Regions from separate parts of the Streptomyces sp. NPDC102437 genome, predicted to be linked through region 2. Evidence: riboswitches for the same ligand, from Rfam matches in the RefSeq annotation. Region 2 holds a riboswitch; each other region holds the start of a gene.
What was found. A riboswitch is a leader RNA that binds a small molecule or an ion and turns the genes downstream of it on or off. The one in region 2 is predicted to bind cobalamin.
Positions count from the first base shown of each region.

Region 1: another riboswitch for cobalamin. It lies ahead of ACIRJP_RS05500 (FecCD family ABC transporter permease); the one in region 2 lies ahead of ACIRJP_RS15480 (ribonucleoside-diphosphate reductase subunit alpha).
Region 3: another riboswitch for cobalamin. It lies ahead of ACIRJP_RS23895 (prenyltransferase/squalene oxidase repeat-containing protein); the one in region 2 lies ahead of ACIRJP_RS15480 (ribonucleoside-diphosphate reductase subunit alpha).

Region 1 is NZ_JBIWKI010000003.1:111,118-121,154, forward strand. Features, by position in the region: gene ACIRJP_RS05475 (cobalt-precorrin-5B (C(1))-methyltransferase) at 1-428, shown strand, start outside; gene cobM (precorrin-4 C(11)-methyltransferase) at 456-1,205, opposite strand; gene cbiE (precorrin-6y C5,15-methyltransferase (decarboxylating) subunit CbiE) at 1,202-2,503, opposite strand; gene ACIRJP_RS05490 (ABC transporter substrate-binding protein) at 2,597-3,619, opposite strand; gene ACIRJP_RS05495 (ABC transporter ATP-binding protein) at 3,635-4,420, opposite strand; gene ACIRJP_RS05500 (FecCD family ABC transporter permease) at 4,420-5,529, opposite strand; cobalamin riboswitch at 5,629-5,762, opposite strand; gene ACIRJP_RS05505 (hypothetical protein) at 6,163-6,837, shown strand; partial or broken gene ACIRJP_RS05510 (amidohydrolase) at 6,917-7,538, opposite strand; partial or broken gene ACIRJP_RS05515 (cytosine permease) at 7,584-8,561, opposite strand; gene ACIRJP_RS05520 (DUF2877 domain-containing protein) at 8,482-9,198, opposite strand; gene ACIRJP_RS05525 (GntR family transcriptional regulator) at 9,415-10,037, opposite strand, start outside.
Region 2 is NZ_JBIWKI010000010.1:175,138-185,174, reverse strand. Features, by position in the region: gene ACIRJP_RS15510 (carbohydrate ABC transporter permease) at 1-147, opposite strand, end outside; gene ACIRJP_RS15505 (carbohydrate ABC transporter permease) at 144-1,136, opposite strand; gene ACIRJP_RS15500 (extracellular solute-binding protein) at 1,236-2,519, opposite strand; gene ACIRJP_RS15495 (GntR family transcriptional regulator) at 2,800-3,564, shown strand; gene ACIRJP_RS15490 (DUF3311 domain-containing protein) at 3,790-4,044, shown strand; gene mctP (monocarboxylate uptake permease MctP) at 4,041-5,675, shown strand; cobalamin riboswitch at 5,832-5,973, shown strand; gene ACIRJP_RS15480 (ribonucleoside-diphosphate reductase subunit alpha) at 6,115-8,520, shown strand; gene ACIRJP_RS15475 (ribonucleotide-diphosphate reductase subunit beta) at 8,520-9,539, shown strand; gene ACIRJP_RS15470 (hypothetical protein) at 9,554-9,766, opposite strand; gene ACIRJP_RS15465 (GlxA family transcriptional regulator) at 9,848-10,037, shown strand, end outside.
Region 3 is NZ_JBIWKI010000019.1:22,743-32,779, reverse strand. Features, by position in the region: gene ACIRJP_RS23900 (MBL fold metallo-hydrolase) at 115-1,155, shown strand; cobalamin riboswitch at 1,360-1,495, shown strand; gene ACIRJP_RS23895 (prenyltransferase/squalene oxidase repeat-containing protein) at 1,605-2,879, shown strand; gene ACIRJP_RS23890 (SCO2322 family protein) at 2,876-3,562, shown strand; gene ACIRJP_RS23885 (energy-coupling factor transporter transmembrane component T) at 3,559-4,743, shown strand; gene ACIRJP_RS23880 (ABC transporter ATP-binding protein) at 4,740-6,452, shown strand; gene ACIRJP_RS23875 (ECF transporter S component) at 6,449-7,267, shown strand; gene ACIRJP_RS23870 (transglycosylase SLT domain-containing protein) at 7,588-8,028, shown strand; gene ACIRJP_RS23865 (hypothetical protein) at 8,290-9,045, shown strand; gene ACIRJP_RS23860 (alpha/beta hydrolase family protein) at 9,181-10,037, opposite strand, start outside.

The sequences.
Region 1 (10,037 bases), on a different contig from region 2:
TGTCCGAGTACGGGCTGCCGGAGATCGCGCTGCTGGACATGGGCGACTTCGCGGGCGCGGTCCTCAAGTACATCCGCCGTCATCCGGTGGACCGGCTCACGGTCTGCGGCGGGTTCGCGAAGCTGTCGAAGCTCGCCGCCGGCCACCTCGACCTGCACTCGGGCCGGTCGCAGGTGGACAAGCCGTTCCTGGCCCGCCTGGCCCGGCGCGGTGGTGCGGACGAGGCCCTGGCGGCCGAGGTGGCGGTCGCGAACACGGGACTCGCGGCGCTCCAGTCGTGCCTCGCGCGGGGTGTGCCGCTCGGGGACCTGGTGGCCGTGGCGGCGCGGGACGAGGCGCTGTCGGTGCTGCGGGGCGCGCCGGTCGCCGTCGACGTCATCTGCATCGACCGGGCGGGCACGGTCGTCGGGCGCAGCGAAGTACGCTGACCGGCCGCCCGGCCGGTGCGGGACCCCTCAGCAGACGTGGCGTTCGCGTGCGGGCGAGTAGAGGTGGCTGTCGCGGAACTGCTGGGCGCCCAGGGTGCGGCCGACCATGATGACGGCGGTGCGGATCACGCCCGCCGCCTTCACCTGCCCGGCGATGTCGTCGAGGGTGCCGCGCAGCACGAGCTCGTCCGGGCGTGAGGCCATCGCCACCACGGCGGCCGGGCAGTCGGCCCCGTAGTGCGGCAGCAGTTCCTCGACGACCCGGTCCACGTACCTGGTGGCGAGGTGCAGCACGATCAGGGCGCCGCTGCGCCCCAGGGTGACCAGGTCCTCGCCCTTCGGCATCGCGGTCGCTCGGTGGGCGATCCGGGTGAGGATGACGGTCTGGCCGACGGTCGGCACGGTCAGTTCCCGCTTGAGCGCCGCCGCCGCGGCCGCGAACGCGGGTACGCCGGGCACCACTTCGTAGGGCACCCGGGCCTCGTCGAGCCGGCGCATCTGCTCGTTGACCGCGCTGAACACCGAGGGGTCGCCCGAGTGAAGCCGGGCCACGTCGTGACCGGCCTCGTGCGCGGCGAGCAGTTCGGCGGTGATCTGGTCGATGTCGAGCTGCGCGGTGTCCACCAGGCGGGCGTCCGGCGGGCATTCGGCGAGCAGTTCCCGGGGCACCAGGCTGCCGGCGTACAGACACACCTGGCAGGAGGCGAGGGTGCGGGCGCCGCGCACGGTGATCAGGTCGGCGGCCCCCGGGCCCGCGCCGATGAAGTAAACGGTCATGCCTTGTCTCCTGGGTGTTGCGCGGGCTCGGTTGCCGAGTGTGCCGCTTCGGGACTGGTCAGGGGTTTGCGTACGGACCACTGGGTGACGGGCATGGCCTGCCGCCAGCCGGTGAACCCGCCGACCGGCACGGCGTGCGCGACCGCGAGCCGGACCAGTTCGCCGCCGTGTGTGCGGTGCGCCTCGGCCAGCAGCGCCTCCGACTCCAGCGTGACCGTGTTGGCGACCAGCCGTCCGCCGGGCGGCAGCGCGTCCCAGCAGGTGTCGAGCAGGCCGGGCACGGTCAGCCCGCCGCCGATGAATACGGCGTCGGGCGTGGGCAGTCGGGCCAGGTTGCCGGGGGCGGGGCCGGTGAGCACGCGCAGGGCCGGTACGCCGAGCCGGTCGGCGTTGCGGGCGATGCGCCCGGCGCGTCGCGGGTCGCGTTCCACGGTGACGGCGCGGCAGGAGGGGTGGGTCCGCATCCATTCGATGGCGATGGATCCCGAGCCTCCGCCGATGTCCCACAGGAGTTCGCCTGGGGCCGGTGCGAGCACACCGAGCGTCGCGGCCCGGATGTGCCGCTTCGTGAGCTGCCCGTCGTGCTCGTAGGCCGTGTCGGGCAGGCCGGGTACGGCGCCGAGGCGCAGGGCCTCGGGGGTGCGCCGGCAGTCGATCGCGATGATGTTCAACGGGTCGCCCGGTGGGTGCGGCCAGTGGCCGGCGGTGCCCTCCAGGCACGCTTCGTCCGTTCCGCCGAGTTGTTCGAGCACACGCATCCTGCTCGGTCCGAAGCCCTGTTCGCTCAGCAGCCCGGCCACCGCGGCCGGGGTGGCGGCGTCCGCGCTCAGGACCAGGACCCGCCGGCCGTGGTGCAGGGCGGCGGCCAGCCGGGCGGCGGGGCGGCCGACCAGGGTGACGACCTCGGTGTCCTCCACCGGCCAGCCGATCCGGGCACAGGCGTAGGACACCGAGGACGGGTGGGGCAGGATCCTCAGCGCATCGGTGCCGAGCACTTCGGTGAGAGCCCGGCCGATTCCGTAGAACATGGGGTCGCCGCTGGCGAGCACGGCGATCCTGCTCCCGGCGTGCGCGGCGAGCAGGCCGGGGACGGCGGGCCGCAACGGCGAGGGCCACGGCACCCGTTGTCCCCGGCACGACGGCGGGAGCAGGCCGAGCTGCCGCTCGCCGCCGATGAGAACCTGTGCGTCGACGAGCTCCGTGCGCGCCGCGTCGGGCAGTCCCGCCCATCCGTCGGCTCCGATTCCCACGACGGTCACCGCAGGTGGGACGGGTTGTTCGGGGGGTGCGAGAGTCACGGACGGTACCTCGGTGTTCAGTGGATGACGCAGCCGAACTCTACTGTCCGGCCGTGATCGGGCAGCGGCCAGGTGGCCGCCCCGGTGCCTCGCTCAGGAGGTCACTTTCTTCAGATATGCGGCGAGTGAGCGGATGGCCGCCGGATTGCGTGGGCTTTCCACCAGGTCCGCGTAGTCGAGAACGAAGATCCGGTCGTTCTTGACGGCCGACACGTCGGCCAGTGGCGGAAAGGACTTCAGGAACCTCTTCTTCTGTTCCGCGCCGGTGTCACCGTAGTCGTTGATCACGATCACCTCGGGATCGCGGTCGACGACGGTCTCCCAGCCGACGGTGACCCAGCTGTCCTTGAGGTCCTTCATGATGTGATCACCGCCCGCCTTGGTGATGATGTCGTGCGGTCCGGCGTAGGCGCCGGAGGTCAGCGGCTTGTCCCGCCCGTCGTCGTAGAGAAAGACGCGTGGGCGGTCGGCGCCCTTCGGTGCCCCTGCCCGCGCTTGTGTCACCTGCTTCCGGAACGTCGCGACGAGGCTCTCCGCGCGGTCCTCGACATCGAAGATCCTGCCCAGGTTCCGCAGATCGGTGTACAGCGCGTCGAGTGGCGCCATCACCCCGCGGGCCTTCCCCCGGCCGTTGCGGCACGACTCGCTCAGCAGGTACGAGTCGATGCCCACCCGCCGGAGTTCGGCGGGGGTGAATCCGTCCCCTTCACTGAATCCGTAGTTCCATCCGGCGAAGACCAGATCGGCGTGGGCGTCGATGACCAGTTCCTTGCTGATCCGGTCCTTGGAGAGCCACTTGGTCTTCCCGTAGCCGTCCTTCCAGGGAACGGTGGTGAGGTCGCCCTTGTCCTCGGGCATCACATAGCCCGCCATGTGATTCTCGAGTCCGAGCGCGAACATGATCTCGGTGATGCCGACGTCATTGGTGACCACGCGCTGCGGGGCCTTGTCGTAGGTCTTGCTCTCTCCGCAGTTCTCGATGGTCACCGGGTAGTGGCCGTCCCCGTTCCGGGCAGCGGTCTTCTCTTCCTGGCGGGTGGGCACGTCCGCACCGCAGCCGGTGAGGAGCAGGGCGGCCGCGAGTGCGAATGCGGCGGGGCGTGCGAGCTCGGGCATGGTGGGAGCGGCTCCTCAGGAGTCGGATCGTGCGGGGCGGAGGCGGTCGAAGAGCAGCTGTACGGCGCCGGTCTCCGGATGCGGGACGCGGTGTGCCCGTACGCCGAAGACCTCGGCCAACAGCGCGGGGGTGAGCACATCGTGCGGGGCGCCGGACGCGACGATCCGGCCGTTGTCGATGACGTGGAGCAGGTCGCAGTGGAGTGCGGCGAGGTTGAGGTCGTGCAGCGCGGTGAGGACGGTCAGTCCGCTGCGGCGTACCAGGGCCAGCACTTCCAGCTGCTGTGCGATGTCCAGGTGGTTGGTCGGTTCGTCGAGCACCAGCAGCCGGGGCCGCTGGGCCAGTGCGCGGGCGATCAGCACCCGTTGTTTCTCGCCGCCGGAGAGTGTGAGGAAGCCGCGCTCGGCAAGGTGGCGTGCGCCGACGTCCGCCAGGGCGGTCTCGCACACGAGCCGGTCCTCGTCGGTGGTCCGGCCCATCGACCGCTGGTGCGGCATCCGGCCCATCGCCACGACCTCGGCGGCCGTGAAGTCGAATTCGGCGAACGCCTCCTGGGGCAGTGCGGCAAGCAGGCGGGCCCCTTCGCGCGCGCTCATGCCGTACAGGTCCTCGCCGCCGAGCCGCACCGTGCCCGAGGAGGGGCGCAGCGCCCGGTAGACGCAGCGCAACAGGGTTGACTTTCCACTGCCGTTGGGGCCGACCAGACCAACGAGCTGCCCCTCCCCCGCTCCCAGCGTGGCGTCCTCCACCAGCCGTGCCCCGGCGATCTCGACCGTCAGGGCATCGATGTCGATCCGCATCACGCGCCTCCGAACGTATAGGAGCGGCGGCGCATCAGCAGCACGAAGCACGGCACGCCGATGACCGCGGTGACCACGCCCACCGGCAGTTCGGCGGGCGCGAGCAGCACCCGGGAGAGGATGTCCACCCAGATCAGCAGAACGGCGCCCGCCAGTGGGGCGACGGCCAGCAGCCGGCGGTGGTCGGCGCCGACCAGCATCCGTACGGCGTGCGGCACCATCAGGCCGACGAAGCCGATCGCCCCGCTCACCGCGACGACCGCCCCGGTGACGGCCGCGGAGACCAGGAAGAGCTCCTTGCGCAGCCGTCCCGCGTCCACGCCCAGCGCGGCGGCGGTCTCGTCGCCCATGGCCAGGGCGTTCAGCCGGCGCGCCGACCAGGCGAGGTGGGCGAGGCCGCCGAGCACGGCCCCCGCCGCGATCGGCACGGAGGCCCAGGTGGCGCCGCCGAGGCTGCCGAGCATCCACATCATCGCGGAGCGGGCGGCCTCGCCGCGTTCGGCCGCGAACACCATGAAGGTGGTGACGGCCGAGAAGCCGTAGTACATCGCGGTGCCCGTCAGGACGAGCCGCAGCGGGGTCAGGCCGCGGGCGGTGCGTGCGATCGCGTACACCAGCACCATGGCGAGGAGCGCGGAGAGGAACGCCGCCGTGGAGAGCGCCCAGATGCCCAGCGTTCCGAAGGCGCCGAAGATGAGCACGGCATTGGCGCCGACGGCCGCGCCCGAGGAGATACCGAGGACGAACGGGTCGGCGAGGGCGTTGCGGACCATGGCCTGCACGGCGACGCCGATGGCCGCGAGTCCGGCCCCGACGACCGCGGCCAGCACGGCGCGCGGAAAGCGCAGTTCCCAGACGATGGTGTACGCCGGCACCTGCTCGGGGGTTATCCGGCCGCCGGTCAGCCCGGCCCACAGGCAGTGCAGCACTTCGCCCCAGGAGAGCCCCGATGCTCCGATGCCCGCCCCGCAGACGAGCGAGACCAGGAGCACGGCGCACAGGGTGGCCAGCAGCAGTGGCAGCGACACGCGCCGGGGCGGCGCGGGCCCGGCCGCGGCGCGGGAGGTGCGCGGGGGGACGGCGGGTTTGCGGTCGATGGGTGTGGCCACGGGCGGTCGCTTTCGCCTCGGGCCGTGCACCTACGTGATCAAGGAGCAGCCCGGACGCGAAGCGCCCTGCGCAGCACCACTCGCAGTCCACGGCGAATTGACAGGAGCCTTCACCGCCGCGGGTAATCGGGCTTACGGCGCCCGATGTCGGGCTCCGCCTACCGTTGCGGGTCAGCGCCGGATTTCGACCGGACTTCCCCCGCGGGGCATGTGCAGCTTATAGCTCGCGCGGACAGGTGGTGCGGGACACCCCCACAACGAAGCGGGCGCATGCCTCCGTGCGACCGGCCGGCCCGTTCCGGGGCCGATTCGTGGCGCTCCTGCCTGAGCACCCGACGGTCGCGGTACGGTGCTCAGTTCCGTGATGCGTCCGGGTGGTCGATCCGGGTCGGGAACGGGTCTCCGGTGTCCGAGTCGGCCACGAAGAGCGGTGTCGACCGGCCATGCTCAGGTACCCGTTGACACGCTGCGTGAGGCTGAATCCGTACCCGTCGGGGGTACCCGCGTTTCCCGCGAGCGGGCGCGACGTGCTGAAGGTCCGCGTCGGCCGCCGGCTTCGTACGACCGCCGAATAGGATCCCGGTGGCCGAGCGGGATGCCTGGCGATGGCACGGCAGGGTGAGGAGGGGCGTCGTGGGTCCCATACCGGGTGCGCGGGAAGAGCTGGACCGGCTGGGCCGAGCGCTGCGGGCGCAACTGGTCGAGTTGATCGACGACTTGGCTCCCGGCAGTGATCTGCGCCTGCTGTTTCTCGACGAGCCGCGCATCGTCGACTGGCATGAACCGCTCCGCCACCAGTACTCGGCCGGCTGCTTCGTCGGGAAGCGTCGCGCGAACGTCAGTGGCGCCGCCATCGCGTCTCGCGCGGTCGCCCTGCTCGACTCGGCGGGCTGGGAGTGCGCGACGTCTCAGGAGGACGCCGATGGGACGCCCCGAATCGTGGTCACCGGCCGCCACGACGGCTGCAGCATCGAGGTCCGTGCGATCGAGCACGGGCCCAACGTGTCGTTCAGCGGGCAGACGCCGGCGATGGCCCTGTACGAGCCGGAGGAGTTCCGGTGGCCGGAGCCGGTGCGCACGGCCGATACCCTCACGGCCGGATTTGTGCTGTGCTACGAGTGCGACGGTCTGGGTTGGTGTCCCGGGTGCGGGGGACGCGGCTGGGTGCACGACGAAACCCATGGACGGAAGAACTGCCCGGAATGCCGGCGGAGTCGCGCCTGCGTGATCTGCCGGGGTGCGGCACAGCTTCCCATCTCCGATCTGTCGACGTATCAACGCGGCCATTACCCCGAATTGGGCCTGTAGCGAGTCGTCGTACGTCTGCCTCGCCCGGGGGAAGCAGGCCGCAATCCTCATGTGACCGTTCGATCTCTGCCTCCGTCACACGACACGCGTCGAGCGTGGTGAGGCCCGCCGCGTGTATCAGCTCCCCCTCGCGTCCGATCGGCTTGACCGTGCCTCCGGAGGAGTCGGTGCCCGCCACCACCAGGATCCCCATCTGGTGGGCCGTTCGCACCGCTTCCTTCAGGACCGGCAGATACGCACGCCCGCGCTCGGCCAGCACCGGGTTCGACGAGTCGACGGGTCCGGCGATCGCGCTCAGCGTCGGGGTGAAGGCGGTTGCCCTGCGCCTCATGTCGTGCAGAGTGCGCTCACCCACGAAAACGCCGTGCTCCAGGGAGCGCATGCCGGCCCGGACCGCGTCGTCGCAGCCGCGCTCGCTGTAGCTGTGGCACAGCACGCCCTTGCCGCCGCGCCGTGCCGTCGCCACGACCTCGTAGAGCTGCTCGTACGAGTAGACCTGGGCCAGCGGGTCCTGTTCCGGCAGGCCCGCGCGCTCGTTGACGCGCGTCTTGATCACGTCGGCGCCGCGGGCGAGGTTCACCTCGACGACCCGGCGCAGCGCCTCGGCGGAACGGACGCCGCCCTTCGACCGCGCGAGGGGGGTGAGGTCCGGGTCGGCCAGGATTGGGTCACCCAGGGGACTGCGGGACGAACACACTGAGGACGACCAGCCAGTCGAGGAAGTGGTTCCAGACCCCGGCGAGTGCGGCGGCGGTTCCGATGATGCCCAGGACCAGGGTCATCAGACGCATCCGGGTGTTGGTCAGGTGCGACCAGCTCAGGGCGCCGTTGTAGAGGCAGTGGCTGCAGACCGAGCCGAGATTGACGAAGACGAACACCGCGGCGAGGGTGCTCAGGAGGGCTCCGTGGCCGCTGGTGAGGATGGGCAGGAAGTTCCCGCCGACGGTCGGGGCCGAGGCGATCGCTCCGGCCGCCACGACCAGGCCGCCGGTGATCTGGGCGACGAGGCTGGCTATGGGGAACGCGGTCGCGGTGGCGAGGACTGCTTCCCTGCCGTTCCTGGACCATCGGGTGAAGCCGGCGGTCATGGTGCCGGAGTCGGCGAAGGTGGCCATGATGAGCGAGACGGCGGCGCCGAAGGTCAGTGTGCTGTTTCCCGGGGCGCCCTGGTAGTCGAAGACCGCGCCGAGGTCGTGGTCCCTGGCGACGATGACGAGGGCGATCACACCGACGACGATGAACAGGGGTGCGGCCACGGCGCCCAGCCATGACAGGGCGCGGATGCCCAGATACGTGATCGCGATGAAAGCGGCCCCGGCAGTACGGCGACCAGTTGCTCGTGCCGGCCGAAGGCATGGTGGAGGGTGGCGCCGGTGTTGGGCGATCTCCTCCTCGACGGGGACGTTGTCACTGAAGAGCATCACGTGCAGGTTGTTCTCCAGGGCCTCGCGTCCGGCGTAGGCGCCGTTGACCGCGATCACCGCGAGGTTGGCGTCCGGGTTGTGCGCCGCGGCCGCCGCGACAGTCCGGTGGGTGACCGCGTGGGCCCCGCCGGCCGGCTTTTTGTGCACGAGGAGGGCTTCGACCTCGGTCAGCGCCTGCTCGGTGTCGGTGTCCTCACGGGTTACGAGGACGATCACGAGGTCACCGTTGGTGGCGGCCGCGAGCTCGGTCGTGAGGAGACCGAGGTTGTTCAGCACGCCTTTGTTCGTCTCGGTGCCCATGGCCACGAAGGCATGGTCCACCCCGTCCAGGGTGTTGGCCTTGGTGGAGATGGACATCAGCTACACCGAGTCGAAATAGGTGTTCTTCTTGATGACTGCTGTGATGCTCACAGCGAACCTCGCAGTTCCTTTCCAGGTGGAGTCCGGTCAGCAGGCCGGACAGGGTGTCGGTGCCGGAGGTGTGGCCGATGGCCAGCGCGCGGCGGACCGGGTTGCGGAGGGTTTCGGTGACCTGCGCCTCGCTGCGTCCGGCGGTCGCGGCGAGGGCGTGCAGTACCGCCGGCCAGGGGTCGCGTACGCGCCCGGCCAGGGCTTCGCGCAGGGTCGTCAGGCTCAGCAGCGTCGTCCGCCCGGGGCGGTCGCCGAGCACTGCGGCAAGGGTGCGGGCGAAGGGGCGCAGGCGGGTGCCGGTCAGCGCGGACAGCAGGGCAGGTCCGGTGAGGAAGTCGTCGCCGGACATGCTGGTGATGCTGACGGACGGTGACTTCGTCAGCGAGAACTGGGGGACGGCCGAGCAGCGGGACATTCTCACGGCCTCACCGGAGGCGATCTCCCGACTGGCCTTCGCCGAGGGGCCGATGAAGCCGAAGGTCGACGCCGTCGTACGGGTCGCCCAGGCCGGCGGGCGGGCTCTCATCGGTCCCTCGAACGGCTCGACGACCTCCTCGACCGGAACATCGGCACGGAGATCCGCCCGGATGTCCCGGACGGCATCGTCTACGCCTGAGGGCCAGAATCCTTCGTCTGGATCAGGCAAGGGCAGGGACCGGGGCACGCGAGCCCGGCATGATCCGGACGAAAGGCCCTGGGGGCGGCCCACCGACGGGCGCGCCGCCCCGGCCCGCCGCTCCGGTCAGTCCCTGGACCTGCGTCGCGCGGCGGCCGCGTTGCGGCCTGTCACCAGGTGTGCGCCGGCCAGCCGTTCGACGGTCGCGACATCCCGCTCCGCGATCGCCTGGTACAGCCCTTCGTGCTCCTGCGCGACGCCCGTCAGGTCGTCGTGCTGCCCAAGCAGCCAGCGCATCCTGCTTTTAAGGGTGCTCTGGAGCTCGTTCAGGAGTTCGTTGTCGGCGAGCTCGGTCACCGTCTCGTGGAAGTCGGCGGCGGCACGGTGGGCCCGTACGGCGTCGCCCTTCTCCGCCGCCTTCAGCTCGGTGTCGAGATCGGAACGGAGCTTTTCCAGTCCCGCGCGGGTGCGCCGCTGGGCGGCGAGCCGGAAGGTCAGCGTCTCTAGCGCCGCTCGTACCTCGTCCAGGTCCTCGACGTCCGCCGGTGTGAACTCCCGTACAACGGCCCAGGTCCGCGGCCTCGGCGTGACCAGCCCCTCGGTGACCAGTGCCTTCAGGGCCTCTCGGATGGGCAGCCTGCTCACACCGAGCTCCGCGGCGAGCTCACGCTCTACGAGTTTGCTGCCCGGCTCACGCACACCGTCGATGATCTCGTCACGCAGCAGGCGCGTGACCCGCTCCGACTCGG
Region 2 (10,037 bases):
CGGGAACCAGACGGGCGTCTCGGTGATGATGTCGCCGGTCGGTTTGAACGCCGTGCTGAACATCCAGTAGACGGGGAAGACCAGACCGGCGAAGAGGATGACCGCCGTCGCGTTGGGCCAGATGCGGCCGAACAGTGAGCGCTTCACAGCTCGTCCTCCTCTTGCTTGAGAACGATGCGGAGGTAGTAGGAGGTGAGCCCCAGCATGATCAGGATGGTCAGCAACGAGATCGCCGCGCCCATGCCGTAGTGCTGGTTGCCGACGCCCTCGACGAAGGCGTAGATCGGCAGGGTCTCGGTGAGGCGGTTGGGGCCGCCCTCGCTGATGGTGAAGATCTGCGGGAACGCCTTGAAGACCCAGATGACTTCGAGGAAGGTCGTGGCGTAGAGGAAGGGCCGCAGGAACGGGAACGTCACCGAGGTGAAGCTCTTCCAGACGCCGGCGCCGTCGAGCGAGGCGGCCTCGTACAGTTCCTTGGCGATGGTCGTGGTCGCCGCGTACAGGTTGATCGCCACGAACGGGATGGACTGCCAGACGATCATCAGGGTGACCACGAAGTAGGTGGAGAACTGCGATCCGGTCCAGTTGTAGTCGGCCATCGAGTGCCAGCCGAGCTGGTCCAGCACGTAGTTGACCACGCCGAAGCGCGAGGCGAACAGCCACTGGAACACGGTGGACGCGGCCACGATCGGCATCGCCCAGGCGAGCACCAGGCCGGCCATCAGGGTGAGCCGCATCTTCTTGCCGAGCCGGGCGAGCAGCAGTCCGACCAGGGTGCCGAGGACCATGATCAGGACGACATTGACGCCGGTGAAGACGATCGTGCGGAGCGTGACTTTCCAGAAGTCCTCTCCGGTGAGGATCTCCTGGTAGTTCTTGAAGCCGTTCCACTCGGTGACATGCTGGATCAGCTGTCCCATATTGAGGTTCTGGAACGACAGCATGGCGTTCTTCACCAGGGGGTACCCGAGGAAGACCGCCGTCACCGCGAGTGCGGGAATCATCAGCAGGTACGGCGCTGCGCCGATGCCCGGCTTCCGCTTGCTGCCCCCGTGCTGCCCGACGGGTGGTTCCCCGTCCTGCCCGCGGACTGCGGCCGTCCTGGCCACATCCGAGGGTTCGGTCTGCACTGCCATGCTCGCCATCTCTTCCAACAAAGCCCTACACGGAACGGTGCGTACAGCCGGGGCGGCGGGTCGGGACCCGCCGCCCCGGCGCGGGACGCGCTACTGCGACTACTGCTGCTGGCCGAGGCGCTTGTTGAGCTCGCCCTCGACCTGCTTGGCGGCCTCGGCGGGCGACTTGCCCTGCAGGACCAGCGTCATGTAGGTCTTGATCGGGTTCGGCGGGTTCTCGACCGGCGCCCACTCCGGGATCAGCGGCGTGGTGCCACCGGACTTGGCGGCGGCCGGACCGGCGGCCTCGGCGGCGGGCTGGCCGACGGTGTACTTCTGCATGGCGTCGTTCTTCGGGGACCAGCCGGCCTCCTTGATCAGCTCACCGTCGTTCTGCTCGGAGAGCGCGATCTTCAGGAACTCCTTGGCCAGGTCCTGGTTCTTGCTGCCCGCGGCCACGGCGAGGTTCGAGCCGCCGAGGAAGACGCCCTCGGGCTTGTCGGCCGTCTCACCGGGGATGGTGAAGAAGCCGATGTCGTCCTTGATCTTCGGGTTGGCCTTGATGGCCGTGCCGGCCTCGTAGCCCATCGCGATTATGGCGCCGGTCTTACCCTTGGCGAAGACCTCGGCCTGCTGCGGGGTGGCCTCGTCCTTGTCCTTGGGGGCCTTGGAGAAGGCCTGGTACTGCTTGTAGACGTCCATGGCCTCGGCGACCTTCGGGTCGGCCAGGTTGGAGACGTACTTGTCGCCTTCCTTCTTGACCGGCGAGACGTCCTTGCCGACGAGCAGGCCGTCGAAGAAGTACCAGTTCTGGCCGGGCAGGTAGATCGGCTCGGCGTCGCCCTTCTTCTCGATGGCCTCGAAGGCCTTGAAGAGGTCGGCGCGGGTCTTCGGCGTCTCGGTGATGCCGGCGTCCTTGAAGACCTTCTTGTTGTACATGACGACGCGGTTGCCCACGTACCACGGCAGGGCGTACTGCTTGCCGTCGAAGACGGAGGGCTGGTTGACGCCGTCGGCCCAGGCGGAGCCGATCTCCTTCTTCAGGTCACCGAGCTCGGCGAGACCGCCGGTCTTGGCGTACGCCGGGGTCTGGGTGTTGCCGATCTCCAGGACGTCCGGCGGGTTGGACTCGGAGAGGGCGGTGGTGACCTTCTGCTGGATGCCGTTCCAGTCCTGGACCTCGATCTTCAGCTTGGCCTTCGTCTTCTTCTCGAACTCCTCGGTGACCTTCTTGGTCCACCCGTCCGGGTTCGAGCCGGACATCGTCCACACCTTCAGGGTCTGGCCCTTGTACGCGTCCGGACCGGCCTTCTTGCCGCTGTCGCCGCCGTCGTCGGACCCGCACGCCGCAAGGCCGATCATCATGCCCGCGACGCCGATCGCCGCGATGAGCTTGCGCTTCACGCCAAACCCTCCTCAGGGATACTGCAACCCCGCCCACCGCGAAGACATTCGACGAGTACTGCTGGGGCTGGACCTGGTCTTTAATGGTTTAGACCAGCACGGGGAGCTTGGCCTAGACCTTTAAGGGTGTCAAGGGGTGTATAAGAAGTGCACTCGCGTCCGTTATAGGACCGACACCTAAGGGAGGGCGACCAGCCGTGACCGGACCGTGCCACCATGTGAGCCGCGACAGACGGAGGAGCCGGTGACGGCAGCAACGCAAGCGCCGGGAGGGCGGACCATGGGTGCCGACGGGGGCAGTACGGAGAACGAGACGGGCGCGGCCACACGGACGGCGCGCGTCCCGAAGTACTACCGGCTGAAGCGACATCTGCTCGACATGACGGACACCATGCCGCCGGGCACCCCCGTGCCGCCGGAGCGGACCCTGGCCGCCGAGTTCGACACCTCACGCACCACCGTGCGCCAGGCGCTGCAGGAACTGGTCGTCGAGGGCCGGCTGGAGCGTATCCAGGGCAAGGGCACCTTCGTGGCCAAGCCGAAGGTCTCGCAGGCCCTGCAACTCACCTCGTACACCGAGGACATGCGCGCCCAGGGCCTGGAGCCGACCTCCCAGCTGCTGGACATCGGCTACGTGACGGCCGACGACACCCTGGCGGGGCTGCTCGACATCAGCGCGGGCGGCCGGGTGCTGCGGATCGAGCGGCTGCGGCTCGCCAGCGGCGAGCCCATGGCGATCGAGACCACCCACCTTTCGGCCAAACGCTTCCCGGCGCTGCGCCGTTCGCTGGTGAAGTACACCTCCCTCTACACCGCGCTGGCGGAGGTGTACGACGTACGGCTGGCCGAGGCCGAGGAGACCATCGAGACCTCGCTGGCCACCCCGCGCGAGGCCGGGCTGCTCGGTACGGACGTGGGCCTGCCGATGCTGATGCTCTCCCGGCACTCACTCGACGGACAGGGCGAACCGGTGGAGTGGGTGCGCTCGGTCTACCGCGGCGACCGGTACAAGTTCGTGGCGCGCCTGAAGCGGCCCACGGACTGACTCCGCACCATCGACCGGCCCCCGTGGAACGCATCACTCCGCGGGGGCCTCTCGCGCACTTTGGCCCGGACCAACTGTCGAACGTTTGGCCGTATTTCGAGCATGAATACCCACTCGGCCGACCGTTGCCGGACCGCAATGCGGACGGGGGGTGACGGTGACCGGAAGCCTCCCCTAGATTTCCTGCGCATTACAAGGTGCTCAGCGAGGGGACGGAGTCGCCACATGCCAGCAGGACCAGAAGGAAAACCACCCACCGTCACACCGGTGCGGGTGGTCATCGCCCTCTGTCTCGTCGCGCCGTTCGTGGCGATGCTCTGGGTGAGTTCGTACGCGAAGGTGGACCCCACCTTCATCGGCATTCCGTTCTTCTACTGGTACCAGATGCTCTGGGTGCTGATCTCCACCGCGCTCACGATGATCGCGTACAAGCTGTGGCAGCGTGACCAGCGCGCCCGCAAGGGGGGTGCGTCGGCATGAAGGACGGCGTGAACGGCGTCGCGCTCGGCGTCTTCATCTTCTTCTTCGTGGCCGTCACGGTCATGGGCTTCCTGGCGGCGCGGTGGCGCAAGGCCGAGAACGAGGCCAGCCTCGACGAATGGGGCCTGGGCGGGCGCTCCTTCGGCACCTGGGTCACCTGGTTCCTGCTCGGCGGCGACCTGTACACGGCGTACACCTTCGTCGCCGTGCCCGCGCTGATCTACACCGCGGGCGCGGCGGGCTTCTTCGCCGTGCCGTACACGATCCTCGTGTACCCGCTGATCTTCACCTTCCTGCCGCGGCTGTGGTCGGTCTCGCACAAGCACGGGTACGTCACCACCTCGGACTTCGTCCGCGGGCGGTTCGGTTCGAAGGGCCTGTCGCTGGCGGTCGCCGTCACCGGCATCCTCGCCACGATGCCGTACATCGCGCTCCAACTGGTCGGCATCCAGGCGGTGCTGGACGTGATGGGCGTCGGCGGCGGCGAGAACACCCACTGGTTCATCAAGGACCTGCCGCTGCTGATCGCGTTCGCGGTGCTCGCCGCGTACACCTACTCGTCCGGGCTGAGGGCACCCGCGCTGATCGCCTTCGTCAAGGACGGGCTGATCTACCTGGTCATCGCGGTGGCGATCATCTACATCCCGATCAAGCTCGGCGGCTTCGACGACATCTTCGCCAAGGCGGGCGAGGCGTTCTCGCAGAAGAACGCAGCGGCCGGCAAACCGGTGGCCGGACTCGCGCCGGGCGAGGCGGGCCACTGGGGTTACGCCACCCTGGCACTGGGCTCGGCGCTGGCGCTGTTCATGTATCCGCACTCGATCACGGCGACGCTCTCCAGCCGCAGCCGCAACGTGATCCGGCGCAACACCACGATCCTGCCGTTGTACTCGCTGATGCTGGGCCTGCTGGCGCTGCTCGGCTTCATGGCCATCGCCGCCGGGATCAAGGTGGACAACGGGCAGCTGGCCATCCCGCAGCTGTTCGAGAACATGTTCCCGGACTGGTTCGCGGGCGTCGCGTTCGCCGCCATCGGCATCGGCGCGCTGGTACCCGCCGCGATCATGTCGATCGCCGCGGCCAACCTGTTCACCCGCAACATCTACAAGGACTTCCTGAAGCCGGGCGCGACCCCGGAGCAGGAGACCAAGGTTTCCAAGCTGGTTTCGCTGCTGGTCAAGGTCGGCGCACTCGCCTTCGTCCTCACCATGGACAAGACGGTCGCGATCAACTTCCAGCTGCTCGGCGGCATCTGGATCCTCCAGACGATGCCGGCCCTGGTCGGCGGCCTGTTCACCCGCTGGTTCCACCGCTGGGCGCTGCTCGCCGGCTGGGCGGTCGGCATGGTGTACGGGACGGTGGCCGCGTACGGGGTCGCCTCGCCGACGCAGAAGCACTTCGGCGGCTCGTCCAAGGAGATCCCCGGAATCGGCGAGATCGGCTACATCGGCCTCACCGCGTTCGTGCTGAACGTGGTGGTGACGGTGGTGCTCACCTTCGTCCTGAACGCCGTGAAGGCACCCGCCGGAACCGACGAGACGTCCCCGGCCGACTACACCGCCGACGCGGGCGACCCGGGCGTCGAGGTGGAACTCCCGCCGGCCACGGCGGGCGCTCCGAGCGGCCACTGACAACCGCGGCCCATGGCCTGCCAACGGCCCGTCGAGCCCCTTTCCCGAAGGGGTGCGACTGGCCCGTCCGCCGTCTGCCCGAAAGGGCCGCAGAACGCGTCCTGTGGTCCCGGTATTTGCCGACCGACACAACATGTGGGGGCTGCCTCTTCGGGCAGCCCCCACATGTATGCTCGTCCTCGCTGTCGCCGCAGGGGAATCCGGTGTGAATCCGGAACTGTCCCGCAACGGTGTATTCAGTGCGCTTTTGTGCACCCCCGAGTCAGTCCGATGACCTGCCGGCAGCGCATCCGGCTCGACCGAACCGGATGCCCAGACGTCCGGGCCTCGCGGTTGGGCCGGTGGACGCCGTGCGAAGTGCTGCCCTGCTCCGGGTCTGCGCGCCCGCAGGGCTGCCCCGATCCCCGCCGGCCCCGAGCCGAGCGAGGGAGAGCACCACGTGACCATCGCGCCAGCCGATCCGGCAGTCGCCGCGTCCGCAGCAGCCGAGTCCGAGGCCGCCGCACAGGACGGACCGGGAACCGCACTGCTGCGGACCCTGACCGAACTGACCGCCGATCTGCCCGACACCGACCCCGGCCGGGTCGCCGCCGCCGCGCTGCGCGGCCGCAGCGCCCGCGCCGACGAGGCCGAGCTTCGGTCGCTGGCCACCGAGGCCGCCGCGGGGCTGATCTCCGAGGACCCCGCCTACTCCCGGCTCGCCGCCCGGCTGCTGACCCTCGCCATCGCGGACGAGGCGGCCGGCCAGGGCGCGGTCTCCTTCTCCGCCTCGGTCGCGGTCGGCCACCGCGAGGGCCTGATCGCGGACCGGACCGCCGAGTTCGTCGCCCGGCACGCGGCCGCCCTCGACGCGCTGGTGGAGCGTTCGCTGGCCGACGGCGCGGACGACCGCTTCGGCTACTTCGGGCTGCGGACCCTGCACAGCCGCTATCTGCTGCGCCACCCGCACACCCGCCAGGTCGTCGAGACGCCCCAGCACTTCATGCTGCGGGTCGCGGCCGGACTGGCCGAGGACGATTCGCAGCGCGCCGTGGACGAAGTGGCGGCGCTGTACGGGCTGATGAGCCGGCTCGACTACCTGCCCTCCTCCCCCACGCTCTTCAACTCCGGTACCCGGCACCCGCAGATGTCCTCCTGCTACCTGCTGGACTCCCCGCTGGACGAGCTCGACTCGATCTACGACCGCTACCACCAGGTGGCCCGGCTCTCGAAGCACGCGGGCGGCATCGGTCTGTCGTACTCCCGCATCCGTTCCCGCGGTTCGCTGATCCGGGGCACCAACGGGCACTCCAACGGCATCGTGCCGTTCCTGAAGACGCTCGACGCCTCCGTCGCCGCGGTCAACCAGGGGGGCCGCCGCAAGGGCGCCGCCGCCGTCTACCTGGAGACCTGGCACGCGGACATCGAGGAGTTCCTGGAGCTGCGCGACAACACCGGTGAGGACCAGCGGCGTACGCACAACCTCAACCTGGCGCACTGGATCCCGGACGAGTTCATGCGCCGGGTCGACGCGGACGGCGACTGGTCGCTGTTCTCGCCCGCCGACGTGCCCGGTCTCGTCGACCTGTGGGGCGACGGGTTCGACGCCGCTTACCGGGCCGCCGAGGCCCAGGGCCTGGCCCGCAAGACGATCCCCGCCCGTGAGCTGTACGGCCGGATGATGCGCACCCTCGCCCAGACCGGCCAGGGCTGGATGACGTTCAAGGACGCCTCCAACCGGACCGCGAACCAGACCGCCGAGCCGGGCACCGTCGTCCACTCGTCGAACCTGTGCACCGAGATCCTCGAAGTCACCGACGACGGCGAGACGGCGGTCTGCAACCTGGGCTCGGTCAACCTCGGCGCGTTCGTCGCCGACGGCGGCATCGACTGGGAGCGGCTGGATGCCACCGTCCGCACCGCCGTGACCTTCCTGGACCGGGTCGTCGACATCAACTTCTACCCGACCGAGCAGGCCGGCCGCTCCAACGCCAAGTGGCGCCCGGTGGGTCTGGGCGCCATGGGTCTCCAGGATGTCTTCTTCAAGCTGCGGCTGCCCTTCGACTCCCCCGAGGCCCGCGCGCTCTCCACGAAGATCTCCGAGCGGATCATGCTCGCCGCGTACGAGTCGTCCTGCGAGCTCGCGGAGCGCTCGGGCCCGCTGCCGGCCTGGTCGCAGACGCGGGCGGCGCGCGGTGTGCTGCACCCCGACCACTACGACACCGAGCTGAACTGGCCCGAGCGGTGGGAGGCGCTGCGCGCCCGGGTCGCGAAGAGCGGGATGCGCAACTCGCTGCTGCTCGCCATCGCACCGACAGCGACGATCGCCTCGATCGCGGGCGTCTACGAGTGCATCGAGCCGCAGGTCTCCAACCTCTTCAAGCGCGAGACGCTCAGCGGCGAGTTCCTCCAGGTCAACGCGTACCTGGTGGACGAGCTGAAGAAGCTCGGGGTGTGGGACGCGCGCACCCGTGAGGCGCTGCGCGAGGCCAGTGGCTCGGTGCAGGGCTTCGCCTGGATCCCCGAGGAGGTGCGGGCGCTGTACCGCACCGCGTGGGAGATCCCGCAGCGCGGCCTGATCGACATGGCGGCGGCCCGTACGCCGTTCCTGGACCAGAGCCAGTCGCTGAACCTGTTCCTGGAGACGCCGACGATCGGCAAGCTCTCCTCGATGTACGCGTACGCCTGGAAGCAGGGGCTGAAGACGACGTACTACCTGCGTTCGCGCCCGGCGACCCGGATCGCCCGTGCCGCCTCCGGCCAGGCGGCCGCCGCTCCCATTCCCGTACAGCAGGCCTCGGCGCCCGACGCGGACGCGATCGCCTGCTCCCTCGAAAACCCCGAGTCCTGCGAGGCCTGCCAGTAATGAGCTCCACCAACTCCGAGAAGAACCTGCTGGACCCCGGCTTCGAGCTGACCCTGCGGCCGATGCGCTACCCGGACTTCTACGAGCGCTACCGGGACGCGATCAAGAACACCTGGACGGTGGAGGAGGTCGACCTTCACTCCGACGTCGCCGACCTCGCCAAGCTGTCCCCCGGCGAGCAGCACATGATCGGCCGACTGGTCGCGTTCTTCGCGACGGGCGACTCGATCGTCTCCAACAACCTCGTGCTGACGCTGTACAAGCACATCAACTCCCCCGAGGCGCGGCTGTATCTGTCGCGGCAGCTCTTCGAGGAGGCCGTGCACGTCCAGTTCTATCTGACGCTGCTGGACACCTATCTGCCCGACCCGGACGACCGCGCGGCGGCGTTCGACGCGGTCGAGGAGATCCCGTCGATCCGCGAGAAGGCGCAGTTCTGCTTCAAGTGGATGGATTCGGTCGAGAAGATCGAGCGCCTGGAGACGAAGGCCGACCGCCGCCGTTTCCTGCTGAACCTGATCTGCTTCGCGGCGTGCATCGAGGGGCTGTTCTTCTACGGCGCGTTCGCGTACGTCTACTGGTTCCGCTCGCGGGGCCTGCTGCACGGTCTCGCCACGGGCACCAACTGGGTGTTCCGTGACGAGACGATGCACATGAACTTCGCGTTCGAGGTCGTGGACACCGTCCGCAAGGAGGAGCCGGACCTCTTCGACGACGAGCTCCAGCAGCAGGTCACCGACATGCTGAAGGAGGCGGTGGCCGCGGAGCTCCAGTTCGGCCGCGATCTGTGTGGTGACGGGCTGCCGGGCATGAACACCGAGTCAATGCGGCAGTACCTGGAGTGCGTCGCCGACCAGCGGCTCACCCGGCTGGGCTTCCCGGCGGTGTACGGCTCCGAGAACCCGTTCTCGTTCATGGAGCTCCAGGGCGTGCAGGAGCTGACGAACTTCTTCGAGCGCCGGCCGTCCGCGTACCAGGTGGCGGTGGAGGGCTCGGTCGCCTTCGACGACGACTTCTAGATCCTCTTCGGGCCCTAGACCCTGGCCCAGCTTCTGAGGTGGGGGCGCCGCGCGGCCATGACGGGTCGCGCGGCGCCCGCCGTTTGCGGGGGTCCGTCGCTCCGGGCCCGTTCCGCGGCGCGCAGTTCGCGGTCGATGCGGCGCTCGCGGGCGAGCCCGGCGAGGGCGGGCAGCAGGACGAGAGCGATAAGTGCGGCTATGCCCAGGACGTTCTGGAATGTGTTCATGGCTCTACTCTCGTCCGCGCGGGCACATTGCGGCAGTGGCAGGACTGTCATGGAACCTCGAATTACTGCCACACTGGCGTCATGCTGAAAAATGTCGCGGTTCTGCTGCTCGACGAGGTCCACCCCTTCGAACTCGGCGTGCTGTGCGAGGTCTTCGGGCTCGACCGCAGCGATCAGGGCCTGCCGGTCCACGACTTCGCCGTGGTCTCCGCCGAGGGCCCGGTGCTGCGGACCCACGCCGGCTTCACCATCAGTACTCCGCACGGCCTCG
Region 3 (10,037 bases), on a different contig from region 2:
AGATGGTCGACCGGGGCTACTACTGGAACAAGTTCTCGTTACAGTGGGCCCGACGCGCCCACACGCGGGCGCGACGGATCGCAGCCGCACGTCGCCGAGAGAGATGGGGACCTCATGACGCAGGTGACCGACCACGGCGGGGGCGTGCACAGCATCAAGGTGCCCATCCCGGACAATCCGCTCGGCCACACCCTCGTGCACGTCCTGGACACCGATCGGGGACCGGTCCTGATCGACACCGGATGGGACGACCCCGAGGCCTGGGACACGCTCTGCGCCGGACTCGCCGCCGTCGGTACGGAGATGGCCGACATCCACGGGGTGGTCATCACCCACCACCACCCCGACCATCACGGGCTCTCCGGGCAGGTGCGCGAGGCCTCCGGGGCCTGGATCGCCATGCATGCGGCGGACACCGCGATCGTGCGCCGTACCCGGGAGTCCGAACCCGGCAGGTGGCTGACGTATCTCGCGGCCAAACTCACCGCGGTCGGAGCGCCCGAGGCGCATCTCGCGCCGTTGCGGGCCGCCGCGGCCGACGGGGGCCGGATGCGGACGCTGCCAGGGCTGCGGGCCGCGCTCCCGGACCGCGAGATCGTCCCCGGTGAGCTGCTCGATCTGGCGGGGCGCAGGCTGCGGGCGATCTGGACGCCGGGGCACACGCCGGGGCATGTGTGCCTGCACCTGGAGGAGGAGCACCCCGGCAGTCTGCCGGGCCGGGGGCGGCTCTTCTCGGGGGATCACCTGCTGCCGGGTATCAGCCCGCACATCGGGCTGTACGAAGACCCGGACGACGCCACGGCCACCGACCCCCTCGGCGACTACCTCGACTCGCTGGAGCGGATCGGCCGGCTCGGGGCCGCCGAGGTGCTGCCCGCCCACCAGTACGCCTTCACCGATGCGGCGGGGCGGGTACGGGAGCTCCTCGGGCATCACGAGGAACGGCTGACCGGGCTGCTCGGGCTGCTGGCGGAGCCGCTGACGCCGTGGGAGCTGGCCGAGCGGATGGAGTGGAACCGGCCCTGGGAGCAGATCCCGCACGGCTCCCGGAACATCGCCGTCTCGGAGGCGGAGGCGCATCTGCGACGGCTGGTGAAGCTCGGGCGCGCGGAGGCGGTGGCGGGCACCGATCCCGTGACGTACGTCGCGGTGTGAGGGGTGGAGTGCCTCGCGGTGTTGGCGGTAGCGTCCGGTGGCGTGCGCTGCTGTGCGAGGCGTGGCGGTCCGGTGGGGTGCGGCGCGGTGTGACGGTCGCGTGCCTCGCGGCGCGAGCGCGGCCTGCGGTGCGGAGCGGAACGGCGTGATGTACGTCTCGGTGTGATCAGGGGCGCTCCTCCCGGCCCGGACCCCGCCCGGACCCGCCCGGTACAGTGTGCGGGTCGTCATCATGCCCGTTCAGGGGGAAGCCGGTGCGAATCCGGCACTGACCACGCAGCCGTGAACCGTCTTCGCAGGCGGTGAGTCGGAATGCCCTGTCCGCGGTCGTGACCGGCTCGGACCACCGGATCCCCCGGTGGTCGGCACCGTCGAGGTATACGGAGCCGGAGCCTGGTGCCTGAGCGTGCCTGTGCCCGGTTCACCCCGCAGGAGAGGCCCCGCCCGCCATGACCGTACGTCGCAGCGCAGCAACGCTCGCCGCCACCGCCGCCGTGCTCTGCGCGGCCGCTGCGCCGGTCGCGGTGGCAGCGCCGTCCCCGTCGCCCTCGCCGTCCGTCGCGCTGCCTTCCGGGCTGTACGGCACGGCGGACCCCACCTACGACGGCGTGTGGCGGCAGTCGATGGCCTTCCTCGCCCAGCGGCTCGAAGGGGTCACCCCGGCCGCGAAGTCGGTGGAGTGGCTGATCTCCCAGCAGTGCGCCGACGGTTCCTACGCCGCGTTCCGGCCCGATACCGCCAAGCCGTGCGACGCGAAGACCGTGCGGGACACCAATGCCGCCGCGGCCGCCACCCAGACCCTGGTCGAGGTGGGCGGGCACCGCGAGACCGTGAACAACTCGGTGCGCTGGCTGAAGTCCGTGCAGAACGAGGACGGCGGCTGGGGCTACACCGCGGGCGCGCCCAGTGACGCCAACTCGACCTCCCTGGTGATCGGCGCCCTCGCCCGCCAGGGGCAGCGGCTCGCGGACATCACGACGCCCGGCGGCAAGACCCCCTACGACCCGCTGCTCACGCTCGCGATCCCGTGCGGCGGGAAGGACGGTGGCGCCTTCGCGTACCAGGCCGACAAGAAGGGCGGGCTCGCCGCCAACGCGGACGCCACCGCGGCCGCCGTGCTCGGCACGATGGGCAAGGCGATGGCGGTCGGGAACAACGCCGCGGGCAAGGCGCCCAGTTGCCGGCCCGGTTCCGGGCTCACGCCCGAGCAGGCCGCCCAGAACGGCGCCCACTACCTCACCGGTGCCCTCGCCGGCAGCGGCCACCTGAACCAGGCGCCGATGCCCGGTGCCACCGACACCACCCCGCAGCCCGACTTCGGCAACACCGCGGACGCGGTCGTCGCGCTCTCCGCGGCCGGCCACCAGGACAAGGCGGCGGGGGCCATCTCCTGGCTGAAGAAGAACTCCGCGGACTGGGCCGCCCAAAGCGGCCCCGCCGCCTACGCCCAGCTGATCCTTGCCGCCCACGCGACCGGCGACAACGCCCGGGACTTCGGCGGCGTCGACCTGGTAGCCCGGCTGAACGCGGCCGGCCCCGAGCCCGCCGCCGTGGTGACGCCCGACCCGTCCGCCGACACCGGGTACGAGCCCACGGAGAAGGACCAGGTCCACAGCGGCGACGACGTGATCGGGGGCGTGTGGTGGTACATCGGCATCGGCCTCGTCCTCGCCGCGATCGCGTTCTTCCTGATCAGCGGTCGCCGGAAGAACAGGCAGCCGTGAGGCGCGCGGGACGGACCACCGCGCTGCTGGTGGTCCTGGGCGCCGTCTGGGCCCTGCTCGGCGCGGTACCGGCCCAGGCGGCCGGCTACCGGTACTGGTCGTTCTGGGAGAGCGCCGGCTCCGACTGGACGTACGCCACCCAGGGCCCGTCCCTGGTCCGGCCGGACGACGGGGCGGTGCAGGGCTTCCGGTTCTCGGTCAGCGAGGACTCCCAGGACTCGGCGAAGCCGCGCCGCGCCCCCGACTTCGCGAAGATCTGCGCGGACACCCCGGCGAAGGACGGCACCAAGCGAATAGCGCTCGTCATCGACCCGGGCACGGCCGCGGACGCCCCGGCCGGTGAGACGCCGCCCGCGCCGCGTACCGCGTGTGCGCGGGTCGCCCCGGACGCGAGCGCGGCGGAGGCGCTCGCCTCGGTGGCGAAGCCGCTGCGCTACAGCAGCGACGCGATGCTCTGCGCCATCACCGGCTACCCGGGCTCCGGCTGCGGCGAACAGGTCTCCGGCGACGGGCAGGGCACGCCCGCCGGATCGGCGTCCGCCTCGGCCACACCGGCCGGATCCGCCGCGTCCTCCGGTTCCGGCGGCTCCTTCGGCCCGTCCGCCGGGGTGCTCGTCGGTGTCGGTGCCGTGCTTCTGCTCGGCATCGCCGCGGTAGTGCAGTCCCGCCGCCGCCGCGGATGACCGCCCAGACCGGCTCCGCGGTCCTGGCGCGCCGTCGTCCGCTGCGCGCCCCCGAGGCGACCCGGAGCAACGCCCTGCCCGCCGGGGCGTGGTGGCTGTGGGCGCTCGGACTCGCCACCGCCGCGTCCCGGACCACCAATCCGCTGCTGCTCGGGCTGCTGATCGCGGTGGCCGGCTACGTGGTCGCCGCGCGTCGTACGGACGCGCCGTGGGCCCGTTCGTACGGGGCGTTCATCCGGATCGGGCTGTTCGTCGTCGGTGTGCGGCTGGTCTTCTCCGTCTTCCTCGGTTCGCCGATCCCCGGTACGCACACGGTGTTCACGCTCCCCGAAGTGCCGCTGCCCGACTGGGCGAAGGGGGTCAGGATCGGCGGCCGGGTCACCACCGAGCAGCTGCTCTTCGCGCTGTACGACGGGGCGAAGCTGGCCACGCTGCTGATCTGCGTCGGGGCGGCGAACTCGCTCGCCAACCCGGCCCGGCTGCTGAAGTCGCTGCCGGGCGCGCTGTACGAGGCGGGGGTCGCCGTCGTCGTCGCGATGACGTTCGCGCCGAACATGGTCGCCGACGTGATGCGGCTGCGCACCGCACGGCGGCTGCGGGGCCGTGCGACCGGCGGCATCAAGGCGGTCCTGCAGATCGGACTGCCGGTCCTGGAGGGCGCGTTGGAGCGGTCGGTCGCGGTGGCCGCGTCGATGGACGCGCGCGGCTACGGGCGTACCGCCCAGGTCCCGCCCGCCGTCCGCCGCACCACGAACGTCCTCACGCTCGGCGGGCTGCTCGGAGTGTGCGCCGGTACGTACGGGCTGCTGGCCGCGCAGGGCGCGGTGTACGGGCTGCCGGTGCTGATCGCCGGGCTCGTCGCCGCCATTGCCGGGCTGCGGCTCGGCGGGGCCCGCTCGGTCCGTACCCGCTACCGGCCCGACCGGTGGGGCGCGCGGGCCTGGCTGGTCGCGGGTTCGGGTGTCGCGGTGGCGGGGGCGATGATCTGGGCGGGCGTTGTCGACGAGTCGGCGCTGCACCCCGGGGTCGTCCCGCTGGTCGCGCCGGTGCTTCCGCTGTGGCCCGCGGCGGCGGTGCTGATCGGGCTGCTGCCCGCGGTGGTGGCGCCGGTGCCGCCGGTGGGTGCGGTGGGCGCGGTGGGCGCGGCGGCGGGTGCGGCGAATTCCAAGGAGATCCAGTGATCCGGTTCGAGCAGGTCTCGGTGCGGTACGAGGGGACGGAGCGCCCCACCCTGTCCGGGGTCGACCTGACCGTGCCCGAGGGCGAGCTGGTGCTGCTCGTCGGCCCGTCCGGGGTCGGCAAGTCGACGCTGCTGGGTGCCGTTTCCGGTCTGGTGCCGCACTTCACCGGCGGCACGATGAGCGGCCGGGTCACGGTCGACGGGCGTGACACCCGTACCCACAAACCGCGTGAACTCGCCGACCTCGTGGGCACGGTGGGCCAGGACCCGCTCTCCCACTTCGTCACCGACACGGTCGAGGACGAGCTGGCGTACGGCATGGAGTCGCTGGGCCTGGCGCCCGACGTGATGCGGCGGCGGGTCGAGGAGACCCTGGACCTGCTGGGGCTCGCCGGCCTGCGCGACCGGCCGATCGCCACGCTCTCCGGCGGTCAGCAGCAGCGGGTCGCGATCGGTTCCGTCCTCACCCCGCACCCGAAGGTCCTGGTCCTCGACGAGCCGACGTCCGCCCTGGACCCGGCGGCGGCCGAGGAGGTCCTCGCCGTGCTGCAACGGCTGGTGCACGACCTGGGTACGACGGTCCTGATGGCGGAGCACCGGCTGGAGCGGGTGGTGCAGTACGCGGACCGGGTCGTCCTGCTGCCGTCGCCGGGCGCCGCCCCGGTCGTGGGCGGGCCCGCGGACGTCATGGCCGTCTCCCCGGTCCGCCCGCCGGTCGTCGCGCTGGGCCGGCTGGCGGGGTGGGAGCCGCTGCCGCTCTCGGTCCGCGATGCCCGGCGCCGGGCGGCGGACCTGCGCGAACGGCTGGCGGCGGTGCGTCCTCCCGCTCCGGGGCCGGTGGCCGCTCCCGCCCCGGTGCCGCTGAGCCCTTCCCCCGTGCGGCGCGGTGTGCTGGCCCGGCTGCTGGGGCGCGGCGCGCGGACCGCCGAGGTGCCCGAGCCGGTCGCCGACGTCACGGCCCGGGTTGGACGGCTCGGCGTACGGCGCGGGCGCGTCGAGGCACTGCGCCGGGTGACGCTCACCGTCGCCCCCGGCGAGACCGTCGCCCTGATGGGCCGCAACGGCGCGGGCAAGTCCACCCTGCTGGCCACCCTCGTCGGCATGGTCGAGCCCACCACCGGCACCGTCCTCGTCGGCGGCCGGGCCCCGCACCGCACCCAGCCGCGCGAGATGGTGCGCCGGGTCGGGCTCGTACCGCAGGAACCGCGCGATCTGCTGTACGCGGACACCGTCGCCGCCGAGTGCGCCGCGGCGGACAGCGACGCGGGCGCCGCCCCCGGCAGCTGCCGGGCCCTGGTCTCCGAGCTGCTGCCCGGCGTACCGGACGACACCCATCCACGCGATCTTTCCGAGGGCCAGCGGCTCGCGCTCGCCCTGGCCGTCGTGCTCACCGCGCGGCCCCCGCTGCTGCTCCTGGACGAGCCGACCCGTGGCCTGGACTACGCGGCGAAGGCCCGGCTGGTCGGGGTGCTCCGGGGCCTCGCGGCCGACGGCCACGCGATCGTGCTGGCCACGCACGATGTGGAGCTCGCCGCGGAACTGGCGCACCGGGTGGTGATCCTCGCCGACGGGGAGGTCGTCGCGGACGGGGAGACCCGGCAGGTGGTGGTCTCGTCCCCGGCGTTCGCCCCGCAGACCGCGAAGATCCTCGCCCCGCAGGAGTGGCTGACCGTGGCCCAGGTGCGCGCCGCGCTGGGAGAGCCGTCATGAGCGGGCGCCAGGTGCGGCCGGTACGGCTCGGGCCGCGCGCGATCGCCGCGCTCGTTCTCATCAGCGCGATCGGGGTGGTCGCGTTCGGCTGGCCGCTGCTGGCCGGCCCCGGTGCCGGTCTGGCGCACTCGCAGGACGCGCCGTGGCTGTTCGCCGCGCTGCTGCCGTTGCTGGTCGGGGTGGTCGTCGCGATGATCGCGGACTCCGGTCTGGACGCCAAGGCGGTGGCGATGCTGGGGGTGCTGGCCGCGGTCGGCGCGGCCCTGCGGCCGCTGGGGGCGGGCACGGCAGGGCTGGAGCCGATGTTCTTCCTGATGGTGCTGAGCGGCCGGGTGCTCGGGCCGGGCTTCGGCTTCGTGCTCGGCTCGGTGACGATGTTCGCCTCCGCGCTGCTCACCGGCGGGGTGGGGCCGTGGATGCCGTTCCAGATGCTGTCGATGGGCTGGTTCGCGATGGGCGCGGGCCTGCTGCCGGGGCCGGACCGGCTGCGCGGGCGGGGAGAGCTGCTGATGCTGGCGGGGTTCGGCTTCGTGGCGTCGTTCGCGTACGGCACGGTGATGAACCTGTACGGCTGGACGATCGTGCCCCCGGCCGGCTCGGGCATCTCGTTCCACGCGGGCGATCCGCCGGCGGACAACCTGGTCCGCTTCCTCGCGTACTGCGCGGCCACCTCGCTCGGCTGGGACCTGGGCCGGGCGGTGCTCACCGCGGTACTGACGCTGGCCGTCGGTCCGGCGCTGCTGAAGGCGCTACGGCGGGCCACCCGCCGGGCCAACTTCGAGGCCCAGGTCACATTTGACGCTCCCCGCGAGTGAGGGCTCCCACAGTCCCTTGGTCCTCCACTACGCGGGGTAGTCGCCGGCCGGGAATCGGGGGCCCGCCTCGGCGCCGCGTCCGACCTGCCATGACGCGTTCGGGTCGGTCGTGGGGGCCCCGGGCCCTTCGGTCCGGCTACGAGGCGGGCTCGTATCCGGGGTCGTTGCCATGGCTGAACGCCGCCGCTAACACTGGACGAGTCGCCGAGCACCGCAGGGTCCGCCGAACCGGACCGCGGTCGACGAAGACCGGTCCACCCGCACGACCGCACGATCCGGACCGGCCCGCGACTCCCCCGTACCCGACGTCAGGACTCTCTGTGTCGTTCGCCCGAAACATCCTCGCCAAGCCCCGCACCGCCCGCCGCAAGTCCGCCGTCGCCGGCGCCGCCGTACTCCTCGGCGCCACCGGTCTGGGTCTCGGCGTCACGCCGGCCATGGCCGCTCCGGCCGCCGCGCCGGCGTCCGTCGCAGCGAGCGCGCAGGGCACGGCGAGGGCCATGATCGGCGACGCCGCGCAGTTCCAGTGCTTCAGCAACATCGTTCAGCACGAGAGCGGCTGGAACCACACCGCCACCAACGCCTCCTCCGGCGCCTACGGTCTCGTGCAGGCCCTGCCCGGCTCGAAGATGGCCTCCGCCGGTGCCGACTGGAAGACGAACCCCTCCACCCAGATCAAGTGGGGCATGGACTACATGAACTCCCGCTACGGCAGCCCGTGCGGCGCCTGGTCGTTCTGGCAGGCCAACCACTGGTACTGAGCCGACGGCTCGTACACAGGCAGATCCGAAGGCCCCGACCACCGGTCGGGGTCTTCGCCGTACCCGGCCCTCACCCGTCCGAGCGAATAGGACACTTGATATCACTTGGCCAACTTAATGACTGGTTAGTCCATTTAGGCGCTTTTAGCTCGCGCCTCCGTTCCCAGCGGCGACCGGCGCGTTGTCCCTTCCGTGGAACCACGAGAATTCTGGGAGCGGAACACCGTCCTGGCGGAAGCTTTCTGCGCCAGCGACGAACGCATGCGCCGCGCACAGGCGGTGCTGGACGAGACACAGGCGGAGCGGAGCCGAACGCTGGCCGCCTTCGCCGTCACGGTCGGCGACGACGGTTCGATCGCGGACTTGATGGGCCTGAACGAACGCGAGGTGCGGTTAGCACGACGCACCGTCGGCCGCGCCGACGCACGGTCCCTTGCCCTGGAGCTCCTGAGCCAGGCCTCGCCGACGAAGGGCCAACCGGCGGGGAAGCCGTCCGCCGCACCGGAACGCGCCGTGCCGCACCCGGCCGACGAGACCCCCGCACCGCCGTCGGACGCACCACGGCCCGCCCCGGCCCGGACACCGGCCGTGAGCGTGCCCGCGGCCGCACCCCCCACTCCGGCCGCGCCCCCGACACCCGCCCAGGCTCCGACGCCGATTCCGGCCCCGATTCCGGCCCCGGCTCCGGCCCCGGCGACTACCGGGGTCCTGGCCCACATCCCGGCTCCGTCTCCGCCTGCCGAGGTGGAGCACACCGTCATCTGGTCGCCGAGCATGGACTCCGTGCTGCTGTGGAGCTGGGAATCCGGTCTCGATCTGCAGACGGTGGCCGCCGAACTCGGCCTGGAGGTACGGGCACTGCTGATGCGCGTACAGGAACTCGCCAACGACGGGCTGATCACGCTCGCGCACCCGGTCGCGGACGTCAGCCGGTCCGGGCGGCACCGCCGCCACGAGGAGGGATACGCGGCGCTGTTCAGCCCCACCGCCACCTTCCCCACCCACGTACCGTACTGAGGCACGCCCCGTCGCCCCGGCGACGTGGGCCCCGGCCGGAGCGCCGGCCGGGGTTCCCCCCACACGCCTCACTTCCCCCTGCTCTCCCCCTCGCTCCTCTGCCCCTCGCTCCTCTGGCCCCCCGGGCCGGCGCGCTCAGCGCCGCGCGGCCACCGTGTCGAACCAGCGGACGATCTGCGGACCCGACTTCATGTACGTGGTGTTGTGGTCGGCCTCGCCCTGGTCGACCACCGGGGCGTCGACACCCCGCTCGGCCAGATCGGCGGCGCAGTGGCGGGCGTTGGCGACAGGGACGTCGGTGTCGCCGGACGAGGAGTAGAGCCGCACCGGAACGTCCGGCTTCCAGGCGCAGTTGCCGTCCTGGGCGCGCGCCGCGGCCAGCAGTCCGCCGGTGGGGTGCTGGAGCCGGCGGTAGTAGTCGTCGGTGAGCAGTTCCTTCAGCGTCGCGGGCAATGCCGGGATGATCTCCTCCTCGGTGTGGTTCGTGTCGAAGAGGTCGTCCACGATCGCGGCGTACGGCTTCCGGAACGCCTCGGAGGGGTCCTTGTAGAGCGGGTGCAGTCGGCTCTGCGCGGTGAGGTAGTACGACATGTAGAAGACGGCGCTGGTGTCGTTGACCCGGCCGTCGAACAGAGCAGGTGTCTCCGCGTGCTCGATGTCGTAGGGGCCCGATACGGGGGCGAGCGCCCGGAGCCTGAAGTGCCGGTCGGCACCGCCGTCCAGCGCCTTGCCCAGAGCCATCGCGACCTGGCCGCCCTGGGAGAAGCCGCCGGCGTACACATCGCCGGTGAGCGGCCGGTCCAGGAGTCGCGCGGCGGTGCGGGCGGCCCTCAGCATGTCGACGGAGGCGGTGACGGCGGACCTGGTGTCCATGTACGGGTGGCGTCCGGGCCCCTTGCCGAGGCCCAGGTAGTCGGGTGCGGCGACGGCACGGCCCGCCGAGGCGTGGAGGTACGGGGCGTAACGGCCGAAGTCCTCGCCGACGGAGGGTG